DNA from 3 places in the Variovorax sp. SPNA7 genome. Region 1 is predicted to be linked to each of the others. Evidence: riboswitches for the same ligand, from Rfam matches in the RefSeq annotation. Region 1 holds a riboswitch; each other region holds the start of a gene.
The links. Region 1 has a riboswitch for glycine ahead of RZE77_RS06580 (ABC transporter substrate-binding protein). Riboswitches for the same ligand answer to the same signal wherever they lie in the genome.

Region 1 (3,265 bases):
GGCAGCGAATCGTTCAGCCCAAGCTGGCCCCGCACCTTGGCGATGTTCTCGCTGGTGCCGCTGTCGCCCACGATGGCGGCGGCCGGATCGCCGGGCGCCAGCCGGAGCATCAGGAACACGATCAGCGCGACGATGACGAGCACCGGCACGGTCGACAGGATGCGGCGCGCAAGAAAGATCAGCATGGGTTTGGCGAACGAGCGCGCTCAGCTCTTCTTGATGTTCCAGAACACATTGACCGGCGAGCGCACCACGCCGCTCACCACGCCCTTGCGGTAGGCCGTGAGCGGCTTGTATTCGCCGATGGGTGCGTAGATGCCGGTGTCGTACACGCGTTGCTGGATGGCCGTGGCCAGGTCCTTGCGCTTCGGCTCGTCGGCCGTCGCCAGGAAGTCGGACTTCAGCTGCTCGAGCTTGTCATCGGTGGCCCAGCCGAACCAGCCCTTCTCGCCGTTGCCCGTGAGCGGCGCATAGAACATCGGGTTCATGTTGTCGGCAATGCCCCAGCCGGTGATGAAGAGGTTCCAGCCGCCCTTGTCGACGGGATCCTTCCGCGCGCGGCGCGTGACCAGCGTGGGCCAGTCCATCGACTGCATGTCGACGTTGAAGCCGGCCTGCTTCAGCAGCTGCGCCATCACCGGCGGAAACTTGTTGAGCAGCGCAAAGTCGGCCGGATACATGAGCACGACCGGCTTGCCGTCATAGCCCGCTTCCTTGAGCAGCGCCTTGGCTTTCTCGAACTGCGGCTTGCCGGTGAAGTAGCTGGTCTTGTCGCTGGAGAACGCCGTGCCGCACGGGTAGACCGAGGCGCAGCTGTTGTAGAGCTCCTTGTGCACCATCTGGGCGCGCATCAGCGCCTCCTGGTTGATGGCCATGATGGCGGCCTGCGCGATCTTCGGATTGTCGAAGGGCGGAATGACGTGGTTCAGGTGCAGCGCGAACGAGCCCTTCGGGATCGGGTTGTCGACCGTGATGGCAGCGTTGTTCTTGAGCGCCGTGTACTGCTCCGGCGGCAGCCATTCGATCATGTCGACCTCGCCGTTCGCGAGCGCATTGGCCTGTGTCTGCGCGTCCTTCAGGATGATCCATTCCATGCGGTCGACGTACACGTTCTTGCCGCCCGCGGTGCCTGAAGGCGCCTCGGTGCGCGGCACGTACCTGGTGTTCTTCAGGTAGACCACCTTCTCGCCGGGGCGGTACTCCTCCTTCTTGAAGATGTAGGGGCCCGAACCGGTGGCGTCGTCGATCTGCTTGTCGGACGGCGTGGCGGCCACGCGCGCCGGCATGATGAACGGCGGGTTCGACGAAGGCTTGCTCAGTGCATCGAGCACCATGCCGAAGCCGTCCTTGAACACCAGCCTGAAGCTGCTGGCGTCGACCGCCTCGGCCTTGTCGAGCGCGGCATACATCTTCTGGCCCAGCCCGTCGCGCTGGCCCCAGCGCTTGAGCGACGCCAGCACGTCTTCCGAAGTGACCGGCTTGCCGTCATGGAATTCGAGGCTCTTGCGCAGCGTGAAGGTCCACGTCCTGCCATCGGCGCTGGTGGTGTACTTGTCGACCATCTGCGGCTTGACCTTGCCCTGCTCGTCCACGCCGAAGAGCGTGTCGTACACGGCATAGCCGTGGTTGCGCGTGACGAAGGCGGTGGTCCAGATCGGGTCGAGGATCTTGAGGTCGGATTGCGGCACCAGGCGCAGCACCTTGGCCGCATCCTGCGCGAACGCGCTGGTGGTTGCGAATGCAGCGGCCAGCATGGCACCCGCGACAACGGCTTTCAGGTTTCTTTTCGACAGCATCTTCGGTTCTCCGGTTGAAAAAATCGTGAGGAACGGGACTTCGGATCAGGCGTGCCAGCGCGGCCGCCCCGGTGGAAGAAGAAGAGGAAAAATCGCGCGAGGCGCTCGAACAAGAGTCATGAAGAAGAAGGCTCCGGAAGCGCGCAAAGGCCACCCCGCGCATTGCGCGAGATGCCCCTGCTGTCCTTTGGCCTGAGAGATTCACCATGCACGCTCATCGCGCATGGCTTGCCCCTTCGGCGGCTGCCCTCGGAGGCCTTTTCTATTCAGGGCTCCGGGCAGCGCTCTCCAGCGTTGATCGAGATATCCAGTCTTGGGACCTGAGCGTTATGGGCTGTCGCCTTCGGTAATGCACTAACTCGAAGCATCGAGCCGGCATTTCTCCTGGATGCATTCTTCCAAGCAGAATGCGTGCCACTCGAACGCTTGCGCTACTGCGGCCCGCCGCAGAAGCTCGCCCTTTCGGTGGTCCTGGCGGTGAAGTGAAGGCGTGTGGTGGTGGTGTCGCTGGCGGGCGTGTTCTGCGGCCATTCGCTCTGCAGCCATGTGTACTGCCAGCTGTAGGCTTCGCCCGGGCTCGCAGCTTCGCCGTAGCTGATGCGAAGGCTGCCGCTGCTCTCGTCGTGGCAGTGCTTCGACTGCTTGTATTCCCTTTCGCTGAAGCAGGCGCGGACCATCTTCGAGCACGAAAAAGGAATGCCTTCGTACACGGCCCGGCTCGCGTCCTCGACCGGCACGAAGTCGGCCTTGCTGAACGAAGCGCCGCCGCCCGAGTACATCTCCGACACCGTCTGGAGCACGGCCGCGGCCCACCGCCCTTCGGCCAGCGGATAGAGCGCCGGCGCGAGGGAGATGCGCGAATCCGCCATGCCGGGAGTGGCCGCCTTCTTCATCAGTGCGGCCGCATAGCCGCTGAAGTCATGCAGGCGGTTCAGCTGCCACGTGCCGGCGGCGACGCGCTTGATGCGCGCCATGGCCAGCGGCTCGCTCGAGAACACCGCATAGTCGCCCGCTGCGGCGCCGCGCGGCCGGTACAGGCCCAGCGCCTGCGGATCGCAGGGCTGCGGCAGCAGCGCACACAAGCGCGCGCGCCAGTCCGCATCCAGCGATTCCGGTTTCTTCACCGCATCGAAGAGTTGTGCCGACGGCGCGGCGCCCGCATGCCCCGCAAGCAGCAGGACGAACATCGGCAAGGCGGCAGTGCGAAGAATGGGCAACGGGTTCATGGACCGGCATGGTAGCCAGCCCGCCCACAGGATGCTGCAACCAATTGCGGTGCGGGCGGGCCGATGTTGTAGCCTTCGCCCCACGGCCATCTTGGCCTCGAACGGAGCAAAAGATGGCTGACAGGATCCTGGTGTTCTATGGCTCGTACCGCTCGGACCGCATGGGCATTCGCCTGGCGGACTACCTGGTGGCGGGCCTCAACGCGCGAGGTGCCGAGGCCGAGTTGATCGACGCCAAGGCCG
Region 2 (3,265 bases), 670 kb from region 1:
GCTGTCGAAGTCGAGCGCGACCAGCTCGCCCAGCGGCGCGAGGCTGCGCTGCAGCTCCCAGCCGACCTGGCCGCCCTTGCCCAGCAGCAGCAGCTTCATGCCGCAGCCTTGGCCGCGGGTGCGGCGTCGTATTGCTTCTCGACCCATTCGCGGTAGGCGCCGCTTTGCACGTTGCGCACCCATTCGGCGTTGGCCAGGTACCACTCGACGGTCTTGCGGATGCCGCTGTCGAAGGTTTCGGCGGGCTTCCAGCCGAGTTCGCGCTCGAGCTTGCGCGCATCGATGGCGTAGCGCCGGTCGTGGCCGGGGCGATCGGTGACGTAGCTGATCTGCGCCTTGTAGGGCTGGCCGTCGGCACGCGGGCGAAGTTCGTCGAGCAGGGCGCAGACGGTGTTGACGATCTCAATGTTGGGCTTCTCGTTCCAGCCGCCGACGTTGTAGGTCTCGCCGAGGCGGCCGGCTTCGAGCACGCGGCGGATGGCGCTGCAGTGGTCCTTCACGTAGAGCCAGTCGCGCACCTGCATGCCGTCGCCGTACACGGGCAGGGGCTTGCCGGCCAGGGCGTTGACGATCATCAGCGGGATGAGCTTCTCGGGGAAGTGGAAGGGCCCGTAGTTGTTGGAGCAGTTGGTGGTGACGACCGGCAGGCCGTAGGTGTGGTGCCAGGCGCGCACGAGGTGGTCGCTGGCGGCCTTGCTGGCCGAGTAGGGGCTGTTGGGCTCGTACTTGTGCTCTTCGGTGAAGGCGGGGTCGGTCTTGGAGAGGGAGCCGTAGACCTCGTCGGTGGACACGTGCAGGAAGCGGAAGGCGGCTTTCTGCTCGGCCGCCAGCGCGCTCCAGTGGCCGCGCACGGACTCGAGCAGGCGGAAGGTGCCCAGCACGTTGGTCTGCACGAAGTCCTCGGGGCCGTGGATGGAGCGGTCGACGTGCGATTCCGCGGCAAAGTTCACGATGGCGCGCGGCTTGTGCTCGGCCAAGAGGCGGTCAACCAGCGCGCTGTCGCCGATGTCGCCCTGCACGAAGAGGTGCCGCGGGTCGCCTTTGAGAGACGCGAGCGTCTCGAGGTTGCCGGCATAGGTCAGCTTGTCGAGGTTCACGACAGGCTCGTCGCTCTGCGCCAGCCAGTCGAGTACGAAGTTGGCGCCGATGAAGCCCGCGCCGCCGGTTACCAGGATCATGAGTCTCCCCGAAGTTTCGAATCAATGACAATTATCCCATTGGTCCGAATTGTCAAAATTCATGGTTGGCGGCTTTGCGGTCCCCGCCTACAATCGTTTCACTGCAGGAGAGTGAGTAGTACTTATTACTACTCCACCGAAGGCGCAAACTCCCATAAACGCTCAGGTCAGCCCACAGATTCCTTGAAGTTCTTTCAAAGAGTGTCGTGGCATGTACTGCATCAACTGACAAGCCGTCTGGAGAGCCATCACCTCGCGTGATGCACCGAAGGAGCAAACCCGTTGCAAGGTGCAACAGGTGAATCTCTCAGGTACCAAGGACAGGGGGAGCGGCAACTTGGACGGCGTTCGTCCGGTTGCTCGCTATTGAATCAGTAGCACACCAAGTCCGCCGTTCGAGTGCCAATCTTCAAAGGTACTTGAAATGCGTGTGATCGTTCTTGGCGCCGGCCTGCTCGGCGTGACTTCTGCTTACTATCTCCAGCAACTCGGCCACGAAGTGACCGTGATCGACCGGCAGGCCACGCCGGCCGCCGAAACAAGCTTTGCCAACGGCGGGCAGATCTCCGTCAGCCATGCCGAGCCCTGGGCCAATCCGAGCGCACCGCTCAAGGTGCTGCAATGGCTGGGCAAGGAAGACGCCCCGCTGCTGTTTCGCATCCGCGCCGACATGCGCCAGTGGCTCTGGGGCCTGCAGTTCCTGCGCGAATGCACGCCGGCGCGCACCCGGCACAACATCGAGCAGATCGTTCGCCTGGGCACCTACAGCCGCGAGGTGCTGCAGCAGCTGCGCGCCGACGCCGGCCTGCAATACGACCAGCGCACGCAGGGCATCCTGCACTTCTATACGACGCAGAAGGAGTTCGACGGCGCCCTCAAGCCCGCCGAGCAGATGCGCGCACTCGGCTGCGAACGCCAGGTGATCTCTGCCGACGAGGCCGTGAAGATCGAGCCCGCCCTCGCCCACATCCGCCCGAAGCTGGCGGGTGCCACCTACACGGCGGAGGACGAGTCCGGCGACGCGAATCTTTTTGCACGCGAGCTGGCGAAGCGCGCGGCCGCGGCCGGCGTGAAGTTCCTCATGAGCCACACGGTGACCGCGCTGCGCGAGGCCGGCGGCAGCATCGACCACGTCGAAGCCACCGACAGCGAAGGCCGCTTCCAGCGCATCCGCAGCGACGCCTTCGTGCTCGCGATGGGTTCGCTGAGCCCGATCGTTGCCGCGCCGCTGGGCATCCGGCTGCCGATCTATCCGGCCAAGGGCTATTCGGTGACGCTGCCGGTGAAGGACGCGTCCAGGGCGCACCAGGTCTCGCTGACCGACGACGAGTTCAAGCTCGTGTTCTCGCGCTACACCTCGGCTTCCGGCGACCGCCTGCGCATTGCCGGCACGGCCGAGCTCAACGGCTACGACCGCGACCTGAACCGCGTGCGCTGCGAGGCGATCGTGCGGCGCGTCGAGGAGCTCTTTCCGGGCGCCGGCGACACCACGCAGGCCCAGTTCTGGACCGGCCTGCGCCCCGCGACGCCAAGCAACGTGCCGCTGATCGGCAAGACGAAACTGCCGAACCTGTTCCTCAACACCGGCCATGGCACGCTCGGCTGGACGCACGCCTGCGGATCGGGCAAGTCGATTGCACGCATCGTGAGCGGACTCGCGCCCGAGGTCGACTTTGCGTTCACCGGCATGCCTGCGCCGGCGGCGCGCGTACTGCAGCCGGCCTGAATGCCAGAGGGCGAGGCTCAGTCCTTGCTGGTGAACACCGTCAGCACGCCGGTGTAGCCGTACAGGTGGTGGCGCGCGATCTCGCCCGCGGCAAAGAAGCCGACCAGCGGCACGTCGCCCAGCGCGTGCCGCACGATCTGCAGTTCGGCGCCCGGCGCGCCGAAGTGCGGCCCGCCGCGTCCCGAGCAGCTCACGTACACGGCGCCCGCGATGCGGCGCGCCGGATGCGGCGCCGCCTCGGCCTCCCCCGCTGCGACGGCGCGCGCGGTGGCCAGCGTCTGCTCCTCGGGCTCGAGCTCTTCGCGGATCTCGGCGCAGATGCGCATCAGGTCGGCGCGCGCGGCCTGCGCATTGCGGCGGC
Region 3 (3,265 bases), 2.3 Mb from region 1:
CGCGGCCTTGACCGATTCGACGACACCGGCCACCTCGCCCTGGGCAAAGCTCTTGCCGACTTCGGGCAGGTCGACAAAGACCACGTCGCCGAGCGCGTCCTGCGCATGCACGGTGATGCCGACGGTGGCTGCGCTGCCTTCGGCCGAGACCCATTCGTGGTCCTTGGTGTACTTGATGCTCATGGTGGAAAACTCCTCGTGGAAAAAAATGATGATCGGGGGCGCAGCGCCTAGCCGCGGTAGTAGCGGGTGGGCACGAAAGGCAGCGTCGAGACTTCCATCGGCACCGGCTTGCCGCGCACGATGGCCTGCACGCGCGTGCCGGGCTCGGAAAACGCGGTGGCCACGTAGCCCATGGCGATCGGGCGGTCGGCCGTCGGGCCGAGCAGGCCGCTCGTGACAAAGCCGATGTCCTTGCCTTCGAAGGATTGCAGCATGGTGCCGTCGCGCACCGGAATGCGTTCCAGCGCCACAAGGCCGACGCGCTTGCGCTTCAGCGTGTCGTGGTCGGTGTGGCCCGCGGCGCCGGCCGTGGCGGCGGCGAGCTGGGCCAGCACCCTGGCCGCGCCCGGAAAGCCGCCTTCGCGCGCGCCGCCCGTGCGGCGCACCTTCTGGATCGCCCAGTTGAGCGAGGCTTCGATTGGCGTGGTGGTGGTGTCGATGTCGTTGCCGTAGAGGCACAGCCCGGCTTCCAGCCGCAGCGAATTGCGCGCGCCCAGGCCGATGGGCTTGACCTCGGGCTGGGCCAGCAGGAGGCGGGCGAGGGCGTCGGCATTCTGGCCGGCCACCGAGATCTCGAAGCCGTCTTCGCCGGTGTAGCCGCTGCGCGTGGCAAAGGCCGGAATGCCGCCGATCTGCACCGCGCCGCCGGTCATGAAGACGAAGCGCTCGATGCCGGGCGACAGCCGCGCCAGCACCACGGCCGCCTGCGGCCCCTGCAGCGCGAGCAGCGCGTGGTCGGGCATGGGCTGCACATCGCAGCGTGCGCCGATCTTCTGCTGGATGTGGGCGATGTCCGCCACCTTGCAGGCGCCGTTCACGATCACGAAGATCGAGCCGTGGCCCTCGTTGAAGAACATCAGGTCGTCGAGGATGCCGCCCTGGTCGTTCAGCAGCAGGCCGTAGCGCTGCTTGCCGGGCGCGAGGTCGATCACGTCGACCGGCATCAGGGTTTCAAAGGCGGCCGCGGCGTCCGGGCAGACCAGGCGCAGCTGGCCCATGTGCGAGATGTCGAACAGACCGGCCGCGTCGCGCGTGTGCCTGTGCTCGGCCATGAGGCCGGCGGGGTATTGCACCGGCATCGAATAGCCCGCAAACGGCACCATGCGGGCGCCGAGCTCCACGTGCAGGTCGTACAGCGGGGTCTTCAGGAGTTGTTCGGCGGAAGAGGAGTCGGAGGAAGCAGCCACGGGGCACTCCAAAGGGGCAGACGAATTCCATGGCGCGAGCCATGGGCCACCCCTGCTGTCCGCTTTACCTGAGAGATTCGCCCCACGATCGGGGTTTGCTCCTTCGGTGGGCCGGTGCATGGTTTGGGATGCAGCGGCCTCTCTCCAGCAAGGAAGCGCCGGCATGCGCCAGCGCTGTGTCAGTCCTTTTGCCTGAGCGTTCGGGAAACCCCTGCGCCTTCGGCGGCCCCGGCTGGCGGGGCTCTCTCCTGACCATAGGAGTGTAGTGGATCGCGGCCGCCCGGTCTGCGGCTCAGTGCACGGTCTCGGCCGGCGGCAGCAGCCGGTCGATGCGCTCGCGCAGCGATTCGGCCCGCTCGGCGCCGGCGGCTTTCTCGACCTCGGTGAGCATCAGTGCGGCAATGGTCAGCATGGCGCCGCGGTCGCGCGCCTCGCGCAGGGCGTCGCGCATCTGCAGCGCGAACTTGGGGTCGCGGCGCACGAACATGCGCTCGCAGATGTCGAACAGGAACATGCGCGTGGTGGCCAGGGAGCGCTTGCCGTCGAAGTTGTCGGCCGAGGTGGCGAGCCGGATCGGGTCGGCCGCGGGTACCGGGGCGGGCGGCTGCGCCACGGCTTGCGCCGCCGTGGCAGCAAGCGCCTGCGCGTCCTGCAGATAGCCTTGGCGCATCAGCGCCTGGATCGCCTGCTCGGCTTCGGTGCGGCTGGCGAAAAGCGGGCTGAAATCGGTCAGCGAACGCCGGCCGTCGGCCATCAGCAGCAAGGCGCGCTCGCGCTGGCTCAGCGTGCGCTCGCGGCCTTGGAGTTCGTCGCGTGCCTTGTCGGTCTTGGTGGGAAACATGGCGCCACAGCTTTGGGGATCGAGGGCTGAAGCATCGTTGCAAGCGGTGACATCTTCATGAAACGTTTGCCTTACAGGGAAACCGCCGCACAAAAAAAAGCAGCCTGCGAACAGGCTGCCGTTTCTTCTTTTTCGCCTTGTTTCCGCTATTTGGCGTACGCCAGGTCGCGCAGCGCGAGCGATATCCACGGCACGTAGGTGATCACCATCAGGCAGGCCAGGATCACGAGCACGAAGGGCACCAGGTATTTCACGATCCGGTCGAGCGAGATGCGCGCCACCGTGCAGGCCGCGAACAGGTTCACGCCGAAAGGCGGGGTGATCATGCCGAGCGCCAGGTTCACCACCATGATCAGCCCGAAGTGCACCGGGTCGATGCCGAAGTGCACCGCCACCGGCGCAAGGATGGGCGCGAGCACGATGATGGCCGCGCTGGTCTCGATGAACATGCCGATGACGAACAGCGCCGCGTTCACGCCCAGCAGGAACATCGCGGGCGACTTCAGCACTTCCTGCAGCCAGTGGCCGATGGCGTCGGGCACCCCTGCACGCGTGATCAGGAACGCGAACAGGCCCGCGTTGGCGATGATGAACATGATCACCGCCGACGACAGCACCGACTTGCGCAGGATGACGTACAGGTCCGTGGGCTTGATCTCGCGGTAGATTCCCACGCCCACCACCAGCGCATAGAGCACCGCCACGGCCGAGGCTTCGGTGGGCGTGAAGATGCCGCCGTAGATGCCGCCCAGGATGATGACGGGCATCAGCAGCGCCCAGCCGGCCTGCCACGTCGCCTTGAAGAAAGGCATGCGGCCGTCGCCGTCGTTCTTGCCCCAGCCCTTCCACTTGCAGAAGGCCCAGACGAACAGCATCAGCGCCAGGCTGATCAGGATGCCCGGCCCGAAGCCCGCAATGAACAGCTCGCCGATCGACACCTCGGCGCTCACGCCGTAGAGGATCAGGGGAATGGAGGGCGGGATGATCACGCCGAGCTCGGCGCTCGTGGCCTGCA

Region 2: another riboswitch for glycine. It lies ahead of RZE77_RS03450 (D-amino acid dehydrogenase); the one in region 1 lies ahead of RZE77_RS06580 (ABC transporter substrate-binding protein).
Region 3: another riboswitch for glycine. It lies ahead of gcvT (glycine cleavage system aminomethyltransferase GcvT); the one in region 1 lies ahead of RZE77_RS06580 (ABC transporter substrate-binding protein).

What each region holds. Positions count from the first base shown of each region.
Region 1 covers NZ_CP138513.1:1,440,328-1,443,592, reverse strand. Annotated here, with positions in the region: gene RZE77_RS06585 (ABC transporter permease) at 1-185, opposite strand, end outside; gene RZE77_RS06580 (ABC transporter substrate-binding protein) at 207-1,796, opposite strand; glycine riboswitch at 1,967-2,098, opposite strand; gene RZE77_RS06575 (hypothetical protein) at 2,228-3,022, opposite strand; gene RZE77_RS06570 (NADPH-dependent FMN reductase) at 3,136-3,265, shown strand, end outside.
Region 2 covers NZ_CP138513.1:766,330-769,594, reverse strand. Annotated here, with positions in the region: gene rfbD (dTDP-4-dehydrorhamnose reductase) at 1-99, opposite strand, end outside; gene rfbB (dTDP-glucose 4,6-dehydratase) at 96-1,178, opposite strand; glycine riboswitch at 1,285-1,354, shown strand; glycine riboswitch at 1,406-1,512, shown strand; gene RZE77_RS03450 (D-amino acid dehydrogenase) at 1,603-2,904, shown strand; gene RZE77_RS03445 (FIST signal transduction protein) at 2,922-3,265, opposite strand, start outside.
Region 3 covers NZ_CP138513.1:3,692,060-3,695,324, reverse strand. Annotated here, with positions in the region: gene gcvH (glycine cleavage system protein GcvH) at 1-183, opposite strand, end outside; gene gcvT (glycine cleavage system aminomethyltransferase GcvT) at 231-1,409, opposite strand; glycine riboswitch at 1,455-1,567, opposite strand; glycine riboswitch at 1,580-1,670, opposite strand; gene RZE77_RS17325 (hypothetical protein) at 1,702-2,250, opposite strand; gene RZE77_RS17320 (TRAP transporter large permease) at 2,397-3,265, opposite strand, start outside.